One region of the Blautia sp. MSK.20.85 genome, then DNA from elsewhere that is predicted to be linked to it. Evidence: riboswitches for the same ligand, from Rfam matches in the RefSeq annotation. Region 1 holds a riboswitch; each other region holds the start of a gene.
What was found. Region 1 has a riboswitch for cobalamin ahead of G5B12_RS13650 (leucine-rich repeat domain-containing protein). Riboswitches for the same ligand answer to the same signal wherever they lie in the genome.

Region 1 (6,280 bases):
GCATGTGATCTATCTGTACAACCAGATCAAGGCACATCCGGAGATGGATTTCTATCCAAGAACATTTATCTTTGGTGCAAAAGCTTCCGCAGCTTACGCACGTGCAAAGAAGATCATCAAGCTGATCAACTGTGTGGCAGATGTTGTAAACAATGATGCTTCTATCAACGGTAAGCTGAAGGTTGTATTCATCGAGAACTACCGTGTATCCAACGCTGAGATCATTTTTGCGGCAGCAGATGTTTCCGAGCAGATCTCCACAGCAAGTAAAGAGGCTTCCGGTACAGGTAACATGAAATTCATGCTGAACGGTGCTCCGACACTTGGAACCATGGATGGTGCTAACGTTGAGATCGTACAGGAGGTTGGCGAGGAGAATGCATTTATCTTCGGTATGAGCTCCGACCAGATCATCAACTATGAGAACAACGGCGGTTACGATCCGGACTTCATCTACAACACAGATCCGGAGATCCGTCAGGTACTGATGCAGCTGATCAACGGAACCTTCTCCAGCGATACAGAGATGTTCCGTGACATCTACAATTCACTTCTCGACAAACGCAACATGCCGAGACCTGACCAGTACTTCATCCTTGGCGACTTCCGTTCCTATGCAGAAGCACAGAAACGTGTTGAGGCAGCATACAAAGATGAGAAACGCTGGGCGAAGATGGCACTTCTGAACACAGCATGCAGCGGTAAGTTCACATCCGACAGAACCATTCAGGAGTATGTAGATGATATCTGGCACCTGGATAAGGTTATCGTAAAAGAGAACTAAAAAACATTTGATTTGACAACACCTGACTTCATTTGTATAATGAAGTCAGGTGAATAATTGAATGAAAGGAAGCTTTCAGGCGAACAGGTGAGATTCCTGTACAGGAAAATGCGTTGTCGTACAGTCGGCGGGCCGGAGCTTTTTTTAAAAAGATAGTGACTACAGAAGTCAGTTTGCGCATAAAGAACGTCTATCAGGTAACAGAAATCCCGTAAGGGACTTTTTCTGTTACCTTTTTTGTTGCCCTCGTGGCATCATGATCTTTCAATTAAAACAGCAAAAAAGAAAGCTGTCACCGAAAAATCAAAAGGAGGAAAGGTTATGAAACGCAAAAAAATTCTCAGTATTCTTCTTGCAAGTGCTATGATCGGCACTGCTCCGGCATCTGCCTGGGCCGCTGATTTCACAGACACAAATGTGGTTGACGCAGAAGAAGTAACAGAGGAAGCTACAGAGGAGGACGTTCCGGAACAGCAGGAGGATGACGCAGAAAGCATTGATCTGGAAGCAGATGACGCAGAAGATCTTTCACAGGATGAAGACGCAGCAGCTGTTTCCACACAGGAGAGCGAAGATCCGTTTTCCGCAGGAGAGGCTGTAGCAGCATTTGCAGATGGTGAGGAAAGCGGAGATCTGACACTGGCAGGAACCGGTACAGAGGCAGATCCGTACCTGGTTACATCCACAGCTGACATTCAGGCAGTTGCAGATTATGTAAACAACGGAAAAGGTACTTTTGCAAACCAGTATCTGAAATTTACAGAGGATATCACACTTCCGGAAGGATGGACTCCGATCGGAATAAAAACATCCAAATTCCAGGGAAATCTGGACGGAGACAACCATCTGCTGACAGTACCGAAAGGGGAGAAATGTCTTCTTGGTTATGTAGCAGATTCTACTCTGAAAAATCTGAATATCTATGGAGAGCAGATCGCGTCTGACGGTGTTGTCTGTAATTATGAGGTTGATCACAGTTCCAGAAACCCGATCAAGATCGACAATGTAACTTTAAAAGCAGGAACACAGACTTTGAAATCCGGATTTATCGGAGGATATGCATCCGGACAGAACCAGATCACCATCACCAACAGTACTGTAGAAAAAGGTGTTGTGATCGGATATGACAAAGCACAGTCCAATATCGGTTCCTTTGGTGGTGACTTCAACGGAACTATCGAGAACTGCGTAAGTTACGCAGATGTCTACGGAACAAAATACGTAGGCGGTATCAGCGGAAACAAAGGTCAGTCTATGGGAACCTATGCACTGAAAAACTGTAAGTTCTACGGAACCGTAACTGCAAGCGGAAATTACGCAGGTGGTATTTCCGGCGGCGGATACGGCGGAACACGGTGGGGTGAATCTTCTGCGCCGAACACACCAGGTGTAACGATTCAGGACTGCTATTCCAACGGAACGATCACAGGAAATGACTATGTAGGTGGTATCCTTGGTTCTGAGACCGGTATGGTACAGTGCTGGGACAACGGTATCCAGTATATTCAGAACAACTCCTTTGAGGGAACGGTAAGCGCAACAAACGGAACACGTGTCGGCGGTGTGATCGGTTACATCAAAGGTATTGATAAATACAACATCATCGAGAACAATGAGTATACCTGTAAAGATGTAAAAGGAATCGGAGCGATCGATTTCGTTGATACAAATTATGCAAATCCCACACCTGTGGAAGGCGTAACTTATTACAATTCAGAAAACGGAAGGCCAAGTATTTCCGGTGCAACGAAAGCACAGCATAACCGTACCGATGATCCTCTCGGTGCAGATGCAGATAAGCTTACCAAACTGGTAGTGCCGAAGATCAAAGTTTCCCTTACGATCTTAGGTGACCAGGTTCACGACAGTGATAAAGATCATCAGTATCATACCTACTATGCAGGAAATCTGGAGACCTGGCTGGAGCAGAGTGAGTATACCGTTGTAGAAGGCTCTACGGCAAAAGATGTCATTGACGCAGCATTACTTGCCAACAACATGACATGCGAGAATCCATCCGGAAACTACATTGCGTCCATCACAAAAGGTGATGTTACACTTGGCGAGTTTACAAACGGAAAATACAGCGGATGGATGTATACATTAAACGGCTCTTATCCGGATCTTGGAGTTTCCGAGCAGGAAGTAAAGAACAATGACCAGATCGTTCTTCATTACACAGACTACTATCCGGAAGAAGAGAATCATGTCTGGGAGACAGCATGGACATTTGACAAAAACGCCCACTGGCATGAATGTGCAAATTCCAAAAACGAAAATTCCTGGTGCAACATCTCCAGCAATGAGAGAAAGAACGGATATGCAGCACATACCTATGACAAAGGTAAAGTAACAAAAGCAGCTACCTGTACAACAGCAGGTGTGAAAACATATACCTGTACAGTCTGCGGCGCAACAAAGACAGTAAGTATCCCGAAGACAAGACATACTTACACCTGGAAAACAACAACAAAAGCAACCGTATTCAAACCGGCAGTACAGACAAAAGTCTGCTCCAAATGCGGTTATAAAACAAAGACAACCAGACCTTACGGCAAAAAACTGACTCCAACCCTGAAACTGAACGCAACAAAGATCACTCTGAAAGTAAATCAGTCCACATCCAGAGTGAAAGTAACAGGACTTGCCAACGGTGATGCTGTAAAGGCATGGGGAACTACCAACAAAAAGATCGTAACTGTAAGCAGCAAAGGTGTGATTAAAGCCGGAAAAACAGCTGGTACAGCAAAAGTTTCCGTAACCTTAAAGAGCAAAAAGAAAGCTTATATCACAGTAACTGTTCAGAAATCTACAGTAAAAACAACAAAGATCACAGGTGTAAAATCTGCCCTTACTCTGAAAAAAGGAGCAAAGACAACCCTGAAACCGGTACGTACACCGTTCACATCCGGTGAGAAGATTACTTACACTTCTTCCAATAAGAACGTGGCAACCGTAAGCAGCACAGGTGTGATCACAGCAAAAAAAGCAGGAACAGCAGTGATCACCGTAAAGAGCGGAAGCAAAAAAGTAACATGCAAGGTAACAGTTAAATAAAGCTGTTATCCCCTGAAAAATAAAAGCGGCATTTTTTCACAGAATGAAATGTGAAAAAATGCCGTTTTTGATCATTTGATCATAAATATTCAACTTTAAAATCAAATTCCTTACAATACTCATCTACTTTGGAACCTTTATAACACCGGATGGTACAGGCACGGTTGATGATCCATGGCCCGATAAAATCGGGATCGTGTCGGATCTCCAGATATTTCATACGGTTACATCCGTGGAATACCCATTTGCCGATATAATGGATATTTGTGGGAAGACAGACATAAGTAAGATTCATACACTTAAAAAATGCGCTTTCGTCCAAAAATTCCAGGGACTGGGGAAGATGAAGTTCTTCTATGGCACAAAAATAAAAAGCCTCTTTTCCGATACGTTTCAGACCTTCCGGGAAATCCACGGAACGGAGATTTTTACAGCGGTAAAAAGCACGGTCTTCGATGAGGGTAAGTGCGGAAGACAGCTGAAGGGATTCCAGGGAGGTACACTGTGAAAAAGCTTCGGAGCGGATCCGGGAAATCTGTGAATCATGGGGAAAGATCACACATCCAAGCTTTCGGTTCTCCTGAAAGGCGGCTCTCGGGATAGAAGAAAGTGCCTGAGGAAGAATGACTTTTTTCAGGGAATTACATTGAGAAAATACGTTGGATCCCATATTTTCCACCTGGGTGGGAAGCAATACTTCTTTCAGAAGAGTGCAGCCCTGAAAGGTTCTGGCGCCGATATTTTTAAGCGTGTCCGGAAAACAGACAGAGGAGATCTTGGTCTTTTTCTGAAAAGCTTCCGACGCGATATATTCAATTGGCGCAGGGATCTTTACATTTGAGGAAAGATAGTTTCTTGCGTTGTTTTTGGAAATGACACGACTGGATCTGTAATAAGTACCTGACATAAAAAAGTCTCCTTCAACATAAAAAAAGACACCGCATCACAGGCAGATACGATGTCAAAAAAGAATTCTCCATTTATCATACGTGTAATAGCCGGCAGTATTTCCAAGCAGATCTCCTGACTTATGCAGTCACGTTTATCCCCTTCTTATACGATAAATTACAATGGTTCACGGATAAACTAAGCAAATACAGTAGCACGTCTGTTGAGGATTCTCACCTTATTCCCTTTTAATCCGGTTTTCTGCAGGAAAAAACCGGAACTTGAAAACGTCTATATTTAATATTTTTGGGTGTCTGATTATTATATCACAGAAAAAGGACAGATACAATTGTTTTCCGGGTTTTCGTTTGACAGACAAGAGGAAATAAACTATAATTTCAGTATAAAATTTCATAGAAAAGAAAGACGTGCAAACAGGTGTGATTCCTGTACATGTAAGTGCGATGCCGTACAGTCGGCGGGCGGTTTTTCTTTCATGTAAGGTAGCATTGGTTTGCGCATAGGAACATCTATCAGGTAACGGAATCCCCTTGGAAAAGAGGGATTATTTTCCGTTACCTTTTTTGTTGCTTTTTTTGTGCAGAGAAAAGGAGGAAGAATGGAAAGTAAGAGGAAAAAGACGCTGTTTAATGTGATCATGGTAGTACTGATCCTGGTCATTGCCGGATGCGGAGTGATGGCAGTGGGAAATCTGAAAGGATGGTTTGATAAAGGATCGGACAGCGTTCTTATGACAAAGAACGTAAAAGGTGTGGCCAATATTCAGAGAAACGGTGTGGGCTACGGCCTGGAAAAAAATGTGGCATTGAGAGCCGGAGATATTCTTGAGACGAAGAACGGAACCACAGCGGAGCTTTCAGCCGGAGAAAACAATACACTTTCACTTAACGCAAATACGAAACTTACTGCGGAATCCGTAGAAAAAAACAATTTGAAACTTACTGCGGATCAGGGAGAGGTTTTTGCGGATCTTACGGATTCTGTGGGAAAAGCAGAGATCGCTCTTGATGAAAATACGCTTACCTTTGAGACAGGAGTCTTTTCCGTAAGCGCACAGTCCGGAAGCGGCGCTGTGTATGTATTTAAGGATGAAGTGGAACTGGCCGGAGCGGACGGAAAAACCACAACCGTAACAGCCGGCGAAAGTGCTCAGATGACAAAAAGTGAGGACGGAAGCTGGAAAGTAGAAACAAGTAAGATCTCAGCAGGAGCATTAAATGAATATATGATCCAGCAGCTGCTGGGATGCGCAGATAAAGACAGTTTATGTTTTACACCGGAGGAACTTCAGAAAGTTCTGGATGACAGAGCCGCAGAGAAGAAAGCAGCTCTTGAGAAGAGTTTAAATTCTACAAACAAGATTCCGAAGACTTCAGAAAAATCGGATGATAAAAAGTCTGCAGATGGATCTGCGAAACAGAATTCCGATACAACAGACGGAAATACCGCAGACACTGCAGGCAGCGGAGAGAACACAACACAGGAATACACACCGGATGCTTCTCAGGATGAGACGGATTCTTCCGGAGA
Region 2 (6,280 bases), on a different contig from region 1:
GGTGCTCCGAAAACTGCCGTCACAGAACTGATGCTCAGCTCCGTCGGCGCAAATACGGTTCTTGCGATCAGGTCACAGAACAGACAGAACACCGCACCGCCCAGGAAACAGGCCGGGATCACAAGCAGCGGCTTTGCAGTCTTTAAGAGACTTTTTGCAATATGGGGCACGGCGATTCCCACAAAGGAGATCGGGCCTGCAAATGCGGTCACACAGGCGGAAAGAATACTGGAAAGCAGGATCAGAAGGATCCGGAACACTTTGATATTGACTCCCATATTCTGTGCGTAAGTCTCGCCCAGCTGATAGGCGCTGATGGGTTTTGACATAAAAAATACAATCACCATAGTAAGAAATACCACCACAGCCATAGTCCGTACATTGCCCCAGGTCATGCCGGAAAAACTTCCCAGTGACCAGTTGTGGAGATTCACGATGTTGGAATCATCCGCAAACGTCACCACAAAGTCCGTGATGGCCGAGCAGATATAACCGATCATAACACCACTGATGACCAGCATGGACATGTTGTGGACTTTTTTTGCCACAAGAAGCACAAAGCCCATGGAGATCATGGAACCGGCAAAAGCAGCTAGGATCATGGCTCCGGAACCGATGGATACCGATCTGCTCAAAAGAAAGATCATCAGAAAAGCCACAATCAGCTTGGCTCCGGAAGAAATTCCCAGCACGAAAGGTCCCGCGATAGGGTTATTAAAAAAGGTCTGAAGCAGAAATCCGGAAACGGAAAGTGCTCCGCCGAGGATGATAACTGCCAGAATTCTTGGAAGACGGATCTCCCAGACAATATTATAAGAAGTTTCATCTCCCTGATGCCGGAATATGATATTCAGGATCTCCTGCACAGAGAGGTGGATACTTCCGGAATTTACATTCCATATAAATAAAAAGATCAAAAGTACCGCAAGGATCACAAAAGAGATCCCATATCGGACCGCGCGTTTTCTGTCATTCATTTTTTCTGGTACACTCCTCTTCTGTGGTGTAATTCGTGTAAAGCCGTATTTTCGTTTATTTCAGTTTGTGCATGTAAGTCAGGTTATCTAGGGAATCATCATCCGTGGTCAGCATGGTATGGATATCCTCGATCATGGTTCCAAGTCCTGTGGTCTCCTGGAAAAGGTTTTTGCCTGTGCACCAGACATTTCCGTTCTTCACTGCCTTGAAATCCGCAAGGAGCTCGCTTTTGGAAAGAAGTTCATCGATGGTCTGAAGCTCTCCGTCAATGGTACTGTTGTAGATGATATAATCCGCATCTTTTGCCTTGGCATAGAATTCTTCCATCTGCATGTTCATGGTGGAAAGGGCATTGTCACTCTCTCCCGTATCTTCCGGAACGTAATTTCCACCTGCAAGGGAGATCATCTCTGAAACATAGTCGCCGCTTTTTCTTACATTTACCGCGCCTACGGAGTTGATATAAAAGAACGCTACGGTCTTATCTGTTTTATCTGCTGTAAGCACATTATCCAGTTTGTCTGTCTGCTCTTTGAAAACTTTTTCTGCCACATCTTCTTTTCCAAGAAGGACTGCATAAAGTTTCATCCACTCAGTTCTTCCAAGGGGATGGCTTTCATAGCTGGAACGTTCCACCATTACAGGGATCCCGAACTGTTCCAGTTTCTCCTGGACTTCCGGATTGTGATGGATCATGGTGGATTCAATGGCAAGGTCACAGCCTTCGTTCAGAATCAGCTCATAATCCGGCGCACTGTACTTGCCGGCATAGATCATCTTTTTCTGCTCCATGGCGTCTTTGGCTTCCTGGATATACCATCCATCTTCCTTGGTTCCGGAAAGTTTGATACTGTCGATCCCGTCAATGGCCCGGAAAAGATCCATGGCTGAGGTTGCCACCAGATAAATATTGTTTAACGGCTGTTTTAGGACCGCAATATCAGAGTCCAGTCCCTCCGGCGCTTCTTTTCCCTCGGGAACCACAAGAAACTGCCCTTCCTGATCGATAGTGATCAGTGTATAGCCATCGTTGTAGTAATCCACATTGAATTCCTTTGCATAGGAAAGTTCCATGCTGTGATCAAAAGTAAGACCCGGAATATCCGCAGGCTTATGTTCTGTCTCTGCGGCCTGCACGGCAAACGCGCAGCCCAGCACAAGCGTCAATGTCAGAAATATGTATGAAATTATTTTTTTCATTTTTCTTCCTTTTTCATGCTTGAAGAATCAAAGTTCAAGGTGTAGTCGATCTCGTGAGGAGTACTCATGGCTACAGTATCTGCAGTCACTTCCATCTCTGTGTCAAAAACAGTCACCGGAATCTCAAATGTGGAATTTCCGTCTTTGTTCACCGGCTCATATTTTTCGCCATCCACGATCATGTAATCGTAATTCGGGCTGCTCCAGATGATGATTGCTGTAGCTTCTTTGTCTTTGATCTCTACTTTGGCCGGAGATTCTACCGTTGCTCTTCCGGTTCCGCCTGTGAGGGTTACATCGAACTCATAAGTTCCGTCTTCCAGTTTCAGATCTTCCAGCTTTTTTCCCTCAGATTTCTTGTCATCGGAAGTTTTCTCATCTTTGGAAGCATCTGCTTTTTCTGCAGTCTCCTTGTCGGAGGAGTCTTCTTTTTTGTCTGTATCATCAGTTGTTTCTTCCACATCACCTGTCTTTACAGGATCTTTGACGCTGACTTTATGGTCATACCATTTACCTTTTTCTCCCAGAAGTGCCACATCAAATTCCTCATCAATGGCAGGTACCGGGATATCAAACCCGTAAACTTCCTCTGTATAACCGTCGCTGTATTTTACTGTATCTGTGGTAGGTTCAATGATCTCGGCGCCATCCTTCTGTGCATCTTCTGCAGTTCCTGCAAACAGATTTACGATCTTCTTGGAAACCAGGCTTACATGGATGGTCATCTTGCCATCTTTGACCGTAAGCTCTCCTTTTTCGTCATTGGCCTCATTTACATGGAACATACTGCTGTCTGTGTCAAACTCTGCTGTATAAACACCATCTTCCAGGGTATCTGTCTTGGCTGCGTCTGCCTCTTTCTCATTGGAAGCTTCTGCATCCTCTTTGGAATCGTTTTGGGCAGATTCGGTTTTTGCGGAATCTGTTGCAGCCATTGCAGGCACAGAGCCAAGGGCCATGGCTGATGCACTTACCATTGCAAGGATTAAGTTTACATAACGTTTTTTCATAATAATCTTCTCCCTTCCATAGATACAGCAATCTGCCCGGAAGACAGTCTTCCTGATCTTTCCGGGCAGTTACATGGATTTCTTATAGGTATCTGAGCTCACTCAGATCGTTTCATATTTATTATTCTGCGGAATCCTCAGCGGAATCAGCCTCTGTATCTGCTGCTGCGTCAGAATCTGCGGACTCATCTGTGCTTCCGATGGAGTCGATAGCTGCTTTTGTATGATCTACATAAAGCTGCTCAACAGCCTCGATACGTCCAAGACCTGCGATCTGTGTATCAACATTCTCGAAGTTTCCGGATGCTACAAACTGGCTCTTCCAGGAATCCTCATCATCACCGGCCATATCGTTGTTTGCATGGTCTCCGGCAACAACCATCAGCGGACGAAGAACAACGTTCTTGTATCCTGCCTCTTTTACCTTCTCGATAACCTTGTCGCAGGCTGTATCTTCCGGTTTACCCTCTACAGTACCGATGAATGCGTTCTTGAATCCAAGGTTTTCCATCTGTGTCTGCATCTGATCGTATGTAATGTTAGCTGTATGAGATGTTCCATGTCCCATGAATACGAATGCTGTGCCAGCCTCAGCTGCTGCATCCATGCTGTCAAATCCGGCTTCTTTGCAAGCCTCATCTGTGATTGCCTGAGCAACGGCTTTCTTGTCATCGTTGATCACGGTTGCATCGTCTCCAACCTCACCGAGCATTGGCTCTGCGATAGCTACAGACTCGAATTTATCTTTATAGCCATTGATCGCTTCTGTCATCTCATCGTACTCAGCACCATGCATCAGATGAGTAGGCTGTACAACCAGATTCTTAACACCATTCTCTACTGCACGGTCAAGAGCCTGCTGCATGTTATCGATCACTTCATCATCTCTTGCCTCTACATGGTTGATGATGATCTGTGCTGTAAATGCTCTTCTTACAGACCAGTCCGGATAAGCTTCTGCAAGAGCATCCTCGATTCCTTTGACATCCTCTGCACGGCTGTCATTGAAGGAAGTACCAAAGCTTACTACCAGAAGCTCGTTCTCACCGATCTCATCCTGGTTACGTGGATCGTCTTTGGAAGCGTCTCCTGTGTCACGTCCGAAGTAATCCGGATCAGCGTTCTCGCCCTCTACCAGTTCTTTCTGAGCGTCTGTCAGAGCATCCCATGCTTCTTTGGCTGCCTTGCAGTCCTCATCTGTTGTGTCAGTTCTCTCCTGAACATAGATCTTGTCGATCAGAGCTGCTACATTGTCAGCTGCTTTCTGGTCTTCATCAGAAGCCTCTGTGGTATCAGCTGCCTCAGTACTCTCATCTGCGCTCTCTTCTGTAGCGGAATCATCTGCTGCCATTGCTGTTGTAGCTGCACCCATAGAGCATGTCATGGAAACTGCGAGCATCAGAGCTAACATTGTTTTTCTTTTCATTTCTTATCGTCCTCTTTTCATGTATTTCCAGAATACTGATATGTACAAAAAAACGGCTGCTTTCTGCGGCCGCCTGCTCACACACGATTCTCTCGCAATACACATAAAAAGAAGTTCTGTATTGTTATTGAGAATACAGATTCGTAGACCGCGAATCCTGGATCTCACAATAAGGCAGTTCTCCTGACTTGGTTCCACACTGCTTTCCCTTCCCGGTTTCCCAGTGGTATTTAAAAACAGCTCCCCGTTCACAGTGACGGTATCGTTCCGGATTCTCACCGGATTCTCTTTTGCACATCCGACTGGACGCAACCTTATTGCCATAACATTTGTACATATTCGATTTTACCTGGTTACTTATTTTTTTACCACAAAATCACAAAATTGTCAAGATTGCTGTCGGACGAATCATGGTGCTTCCCCTGCATCTGTCAGTTATTTTCAACATACTCCTTTCAATATTCATGCACATTATGCATGGTTTTATATGATTTATGTTTTTTATTTATGGTACAGTGATTTCCTACAACATAAAAGCAGCCCCTTTCCGCCATCACTGTGACAGCAGAAAAGGGCCGCTCATATTATTTACTGAAGTACTCCTGCTCAAGGTATCTGGCTACATAGATACCGCTGGCGGATGCATGGGAAAGAGAATGTGTCACACCGCTGCAGTCTCCGATAACAAAGAGACCTTTGTGGCAGGTTTCCAGATTCTCATCGATCTCAACTTCCATGTTGTAGAATTTAACCTCAACACCATAAAGCAGAGTATCGTCATCTGCTGTTCCAGGTGCGATCTTATCCAGAGCATAGATCATCTCGATGATTCCATCCAGGATACGCTTCGGCATAACAAGGCTTAAGTCTCCCGGTGTTGCGGAAAGAGTCGGTGTTACGAAGCTCTCCTCAATACGTGCTTTTGTGCTTCGTCTTCCACGGATCAGATCTCCGAAACGCTGTACCATAACACCACCGCCAAGCATGTTGGAAAGTCTTGCGATGCTCTCACCATATCCGTTGCTGTCATGGAACGGCTCTGAGAAATGTTTGGATACCAGAAGCGCAAAGTTTGTATTGTTAGTGTGTTTTGCAGGATCTTCATAGCTGTGGCCGTTTACTGTGATGATTCCATTGGTGTTCTCATTAACCACAACACCTCTCGGGTTCATACAGAAAGTACGGACCATATCCTCAAACTTCTCGGTTCTGTAAACGATCTTGCTCTCGTAAAGCTCATCGGTCAGACGGCTGAACACCTCTGCCGGAAGCTCCACACGGACACCGATATCCACACGGTTGGAAAGTGTGGGGATCTTAAGATCTGTACATACAGTCTCCATCCATTTACTTCCGCTTCGTCCCGCGGAGATGATGCAGTAAGTTCCCTCGTAACGCTCATCACCTACAACAACTGCATAGCCGTCTTCTGTTTTCTCCACTTTGTCAACGGACGCGTCAAAATAGAAATCTACATGGGCTTTCATCTTTTCATAGAGATTCTGAAGTACTACATAGTTGATATCCGTTCCCAGGTGGCGGACAGATGCATCCAGAAGATGCAGGCCGTTCTGAAGACAGAGCTTACGGATCTCACTGTTTGTGGTGGAATAAAGCTTGGTTCCCTCTCCACCATGCATCAGATTCAGTTTATCTACATATTCCA
Region 3 (6,280 bases), on a different contig from region 1:
CGCAGAAGATATGGACGAGGCCATTGAGGCAGCCAATGAAATTGCCTCCGAGCATATGGAGATCGTCACAAAGAATCCGTTTGAAGATATGATGAAAGTACGAAATGCAGGTGCGATCTTTATCGGAGAGCACAGCTCTGAGCCTCTTGGAGATTATTTTGCAGGACCGAACCATGTACTTCCTACCAATGGAACCGCGAAATTTTTCTCCGCACTTTCTGTAGATGATTTTATTAAGAAATCCAGCATTGTGTATTATTCCAGAGAAGCACTCCGGAAGATCCACAAGGACATTATCCAGTTTGCCACATCGGAACAGCTGACTGCACACGCAAACTCCATTGCGGTCCGTTTTGAGGAAGAGGATAAGGAGAACGAATAATGGCAAGAGAAGCACTGATCGAAAGAAACACAAAAGAAACACAGATCCGTCTGCAGCTGAATATTGACGGAACAGGAAGTTCCGATGTTGATACAGGTATTGGCTTTTTTGATCATATGCTGGACGGCTTTACGCGTCATGGACTGTATGATCTTACTTTGAGAGTACACGGTGACCTGAATGTGGATGATCATCATACTATTGAAGATACAGGTATTGTCCTTGGAAATGCGATCCGTGAGGCAGTTGGGGACAAAAAAGGAATCAAACGTTATGGCAGCTGTATTCTTCCCATGGATGAAGTTCTGGTGCTCTGTGCAGTGGATCTTTCCGGAAGACCTTATCTTGGATGGGATGCGGAGTTTTCCACGGAGAAAATAGGAGATATGGCAACCGAGATGGTGAAGGAATTCTTTTATGCAGTGTCTTATTCCGCAGCAATGAATCTTCACATCAAAGTTCTTTCCGGCGGAAACAGCCATCATGTGGCAGAGGCTATGTTTAAGAGCTTTGCCAAAGCCCTTGATGCGGCAACACAGTACGATTCCCGGATCACAGACGTGCTTTCTACCAAGGGAAGCCTCTGATACATAAAGGAGACTACTTATGAACAAACAGTTGATCCCATGCCTTTATCTTCAGGCAGAAAAGGCAGTAACAGGATTTGGACAGAGAAATCTTTTCGGAGATGGAAATGTAGAGACACTTGCAAAATTTTACGGCGACAATGGAGCAGATGAGCTTCTGGTGTTTGACTTTTCTTCCGCAGATGCTGAGCATGGCCGTGCGATCGGAAAGATCCGGGATATCTGCCAGGCATCCGAGATCCCGGTGATCGCAGCAGGAAACATCAAACGTATGGAAGACGTAAAAAAACTGATCTATGCAGGCTGTGCCAAGGTTGTATTAAATTTTTCAAAGAAAAGTAATATTGAGCTTCTTGAGGAAGTATCCAGACGTTTTGGAAAAGAACGTATGATGATCAGTATTTCTGATCTGAAGGAATTTACAGAAAATCAGGAGCTGATCGAAACTTATGCAGACAGTGTTCTGGCTCTGGATACAGTGGAAAATGAAATCGCACAGATTTCGCAGATTTCCATTGTTCTCCACACGGACGAAAGCAGTCAGGAAAAAGTTCTGGAGCTTTTAGGGGAAACCGCCGTGTCCGGACTTTGCGGTGCTTATGTGAGCAGCCTTGAAAATGATCTGCATACATTAAAAGAGACCTGCGAAAAAGCCGGAATTCCGGTGAATACCTATAAAAGCAATATTGCATGGTCCGATTTTAAATTAAACAGTGATGGAATGGTTCCAGTTATTGTCCAGGATTACCGGACAGATGAAGTGCTGATGCTGGCCTATATGAATGAACTGGCTTTTGATACTACACTGAAACTGGGAAAAATGACATACTGGAGCCGCAGCCGGAATGAACTCTGGACAAAAGGCCTGACATCCGGACATGTACAGTATGTAAAATCCCTTACCATTGACTGTGACAATGATACGATCCTTGCCAAGGTGGATCAGGTGGGGGCTGCCTGCCATACAGGAAACCGTACCTGTTTCTTCAAACCACTGATGAAGAAAGAGTACGATGATACCAATCCACTCCACGTATTCCAGAATGTGTACGATGTGATCACAGACCGGAAAGCGAATCCGAAGGAAGGTTCCTATACCAATTATCTTTTTGATAAGGGAATTGACAAGATCCTGAAAAAAGTCGGTGAAGAATGTACAGAGATCGTCATTGCCGCCAAAAATCCGGATAAAGAAGAGATCAAGTATGAGATCTCAGATTTTCTCTATCACATGATGGTACTGATGGTGGAAAAAGGTGTCAGCTGGGAAGAGATCACCAGAGAACTGGCAAAAAGATAGAATTAAAAAAAAGACATATACAATTTTGGTTAGGCATGGTATACTTATCGGAACAAAGTGCGGAAATATAAGAAAAAGGGAAAGGGAAACAGCCAATGATCAAAATTGATGACTGGGTGATCGAAAAAGGAGAAAAAGCACAAGGTAAGATTGAGATCACAGGATGCGGCATGGCGATGCCGGCGACTGTGATCTGCGGGGTGGAAGACGGACCGACGATCCTGATCACAGCAGGAGTACACAGCGCCGAGTATGTAGGAATACAGGCGGCGATGGAACTTGCGAAAGAATTTCAGCCGGAGGAACTGAAGGGAAATGTGATCATCATTCCGCTGGTCAATGTCAGTGGATTTGAACATCGTACCATGAGTATGGTCTATGAAGATGGTAAGAATCTGAACCGTGTTTTCCCGGGAGATCCTGAGGGGACAGCTGCAGACCGCATTGCCTATACCATGGTGACGAAACTTTTTTCCATAACGGATTATTATATTGATCTGCACAGCGGAGACGGATATGAGCAGCTTCATCCATATGTTTATTATGTAGGGGTTGTAGATGAAGAGACGGCAGAGAAGTCCTTACATATGGCAAGACATATCGGTGTCAAATATGTGGTCCGCTCTACAACTGCTACAGGTGGTGCCTATAATTATGCTTCTTCTCTTGGAATTCCAAGCATTCTCATCGAGAGGGGCGGACACAGTTACTGGACCTGGGAGGAAGTGGAACAGGACAAAAGAGACGTCCGTCATCTTGTGTTTCATCTTCAGGGGAAGAAATGTCACGGACTGAAACATTACCGTCAGATGCTTCTGGAAAATGTGGTATATGAATATGCACCATATACCGGATGCTGGTATCCATCCAAAAAGCCTGGAGAGTACTTCTTTAAAGGAGAAGACCTGGGTGAACTGAGAGATTACTACGGAAACCTGCTTTATACATCCATTGCAACAGAAAATGGAGTTGTACTTTATCAGACAGCCAGCCTGAATATTATTGAGGACGGACCGATGATCGCCTATGCAGCGATCACAGAGACGCTGACCTGATATTCGCAGAGCTTTTCCACCAAAAATTGTTTTATTCAATTCCTATAGAAGCGATAAGAAAACCGGATTTTACCGTTTGTTGTTCTGTTTGTAAAAACAAACGCGTAAAATCCGTATTTTTTTGACAAATCGGATAAACTCAGTTGTTAAATACCTAACGGGGTATATGTACAATTCAAACAGCTTTGACAAAATTGATAAATATTCTAAAAATACAACATTTTTCTATGGACAACAGCAATAGATTTATCATATAATAAATCCGTAATTTAACAGCATTTGCTGATTTTTACATCAGTCGTTGCAAGTTCCGAGAGGATTAATAGGGAAACCGGTGTAAATCCGGTACGATCCCGTCACTGTAATGGGGAATCCTCAGATAAAATACCACTGGCCGGGTGCGTGAGAAATAGGGCCGGGAAGGTGTCTGAGGGTGAGGAGCCTGAGTCAGGAGACCTGCTTGTAATTGTTTTAAGATGATTCTTACGGAAGATAGGAAGCAAGTTTTTTTGTGTGTGCCCGTATTTCGTCACGGGCTTTTTTCGTGCGTATTTCTAAAATTCCATGCATTTTCTGCATATAAAGAATCCCATTATAGTTATTATTATCTTATATAAGTTGAAACGGCTATGCTAAAAATCACATCAAATGAGGAAAGGAGTAAAACGTGACAAAGAAACAAGTAGGAAAAAGATTTCTCCAGATTATCATTGTATTATTTGGAATCAGCTTTTTCACATTTGGACTGACCTACCTGTCACCTGGTGATCCTGCGGAGATCATGTTGACAGAGTGTGGTAATCTTCCAACACCAGAACTTCTGGAACAGACAAGACATGATCTCGGCCTTGACCAGCCATTTCTTGTGCAGTATGGTTCCTGGCTGAAAGGTGTTGTAACAGGAGATATGGGACAGTCCTATTCTTTCAAAATGCCGGTAACGGATAAACTGGTATCCTGTTTCTGGCCGACGCTGAGGATGTCGTTGCTGGCACTTCTGATGATGGTCATTATTTCCATACCGCTTGGAATACTGGCCGCTGTATATCAGAACAAATTCCCGGATTATTTTGTAAGAGGAATTACCTTTGTGGGAGTATCTGTTCCAAGCTTCTGGCTGGGCCTGATCCTTCTCAGCATCTTTGGTGTTCAGCTTCGCTGGATCAATGTTGCCGGAGGCAGTACAGATTTTAAATCCATGATCCTTCCGGCGCTGACACTTGCACTTGCCATGTCTGCAAAGTATACCAGACAGGTAAGAAGTGCAGTACTGGAGGAACTTCACCAGGATTATGTCACAGGTGCAAGAATGCGTGGGATCAAGGAAAGAGTCATTCTCTGGAAACACGTTCTTCCTAATGTAATGCTTCCGCTGGTAACACTGCTGGGGCTTTCCCTTGGAAGTCTTCTGGGAGGTACTGCAGTTGTAGAGATCATTTACAACTGGCCTGGAATGGGAAATATGGCAGTAAAGGCAATTTCCTGTCGTGACTATCCTCTTGTACAGGGCTATGTACTCTGGATCGCGATCCTGTACATGTGCATCAACCTGCTTGTGGATCTGTCCTATACTTATCTCGATCCAAGACTTAAGGAGGATAGATAATTGAAAAAGGTATTACGAACATTCAAAGAAAATAAACAGTTCACTCTTTTCTTTATTCTGGGTCTCGTGGTGATCGGTGTTGCGATCTTTGCACCGCAGCTTTCCCCATATGATCCGTTGGATGCAGTTATGACCGAATCACTGCAGGAGCCAAGCTCCGCTCATCCGTTCGGAACGGATAAGCTTGGACGAGATCTTCTTTCCCGTGTTATCTTCGGAACAAGAACCTCTCTGATCATGACCTTATGTCTGGTTGCGGTGATCTTTGTGATCGGTACATTTTTAGGAGTTATCGCCGGATATTTCGGTGGTGTTGTGGATGCAGTGATCATGCGTATCGCGGATATGATGATCTCATTCCCCGGCCTTGTTCTGGCCATTGCCATTGCCGGTATGCTCGGACCGAATCTGGTCAATGCCGTTATCTCCATTGCGGCTGTAAGCTGGACAAAATATGCCCGCCTTGCAAGAAGTATGGTTTTGAAAGTCAAGAAGAGTCTTTACATAGAGGCAGCTGTGGTAAACGGAACAAAGACCTGGAAAATTCTTCTTGTACACGTTCTTCCCAACATGGTAACCCAGATGGTGGTAACTGCAGCGGCAGATATCGGAACCATGATGCTGGAACTGGCTTCCCTTTCATTCCTGGGATTTGGTGCAACCGCGCCGACACCGGAATGGGGACTGATGCTGAATGAAGGAAGGACCTACATGGCAAAAGCGCCATGGCTTATGATCTACCCTGGTATCGCTATCGTGATCTGTGTTGTTGTTTTCAACATGCTTGGAGACAGCATCCGTGATGTACTGGATCCGCGCCAGGATCAATAAAACAACTCTGTAACAAACCAACACCATATGATCAGTATTATTTATCTTTAGGAGGATGAAATGAGAAATAACGTAGTTAAAAAAGTGCTGGCTGCTACACTTGCATGCATGATGACTTTTTCCATGACAACAGTGGCTCAGGCAAAAGGTGACAAAAAAAGTGATAAGGAGATCACCATCGGAGTAACAAGCTTTGCAGATACACTGGAGCCGACAGAGCAGTATTTCAGCTGGGTAGTATCCCGTTATGCGATCGGAGAGTGCCTCACAAAATTCGATGAGAACGGTGAGATCGTTCCATGTCTTGCAGAAGAATGGGAGAACAGCGACGATGGAAAAACATGGACCTTCAAGATCCGTGAGAGCGTAAAATTCTCCAACGGCGACGATATGACACCAGAGATGGTAAAAGCTTCCATCGAGCGTACCGCTGAAAAGAGTGACCGTGTTCCGGAATTCTTTGATCTCGACAGCATCGAGGTTGATGGACAGAACCTGATCTTCCACCTGAACAGAGCA

Region 2: linked by a shared signal. The riboswitch ahead of G5B12_RS09815 (sirohydrochlorin cobaltochelatase) and the one ahead of G5B12_RS13650 (leucine-rich repeat domain-containing protein) in region 1 are both predicted to bind cobalamin.
Region 3: linked by a shared signal. The riboswitch ahead of nikB (nickel ABC transporter permease) and the one ahead of G5B12_RS13650 (leucine-rich repeat domain-containing protein) in region 1 are both predicted to bind cobalamin.

What each region holds. Positions count from the first base shown of each region.
Region 1 is NZ_JAAIUN010000030.1:10,427-16,706, forward strand. It holds gene G5B12_RS13640 (glycogen/starch/alpha-glucan phosphorylase) at 1-784, shown strand, start outside; gene G5B12_RS13645 (DUF4430 domain-containing protein) at 1,106-3,841, shown strand; gene G5B12_RS13650 (leucine-rich repeat domain-containing protein) at 3,921-4,748, opposite strand; cobalamin riboswitch at 4,838-5,029, opposite strand; gene G5B12_RS17590 (DUF4430 domain-containing protein) at 5,349-6,280, shown strand, end outside.
Region 2 is NZ_JAAIUN010000015.1:21,789-28,068, forward strand. It holds gene G5B12_RS09800 (FecCD family ABC transporter permease) at 1-977, opposite strand, end outside; gene G5B12_RS09805 (ABC transporter substrate-binding protein) at 1,033-2,178, opposite strand; gene G5B12_RS09810 (hypothetical protein) at 2,175-3,188, opposite strand; gene G5B12_RS09815 (sirohydrochlorin cobaltochelatase) at 3,310-4,614, opposite strand; cobalamin riboswitch at 4,771-4,946, opposite strand; gene G5B12_RS09820 (NAD(P)/FAD-dependent oxidoreductase) at 5,199-6,280, opposite strand, start outside.
Region 3 is NZ_JAAIUN010000003.1:125,193-131,472, forward strand. It holds gene hisD (histidinol dehydrogenase) at 1-382, shown strand, start outside; gene hisB (imidazoleglycerol-phosphate dehydratase HisB) at 382-969, shown strand; gene hisIE (bifunctional phosphoribosyl-AMP cyclohydrolase/phosphoribosyl-ATP diphosphatase HisIE) at 989-2,269, shown strand; gene G5B12_RS02855 (M14 family metallopeptidase) at 2,365-3,324, shown strand; cobalamin riboswitch at 3,613-3,802, shown strand; gene nikB (nickel ABC transporter permease) at 3,992-4,930, shown strand; gene nikC (nickel transporter permease) at 4,931-5,761, shown strand; gene G5B12_RS02870 (ABC transporter substrate-binding protein) at 5,822-6,280, shown strand, end outside.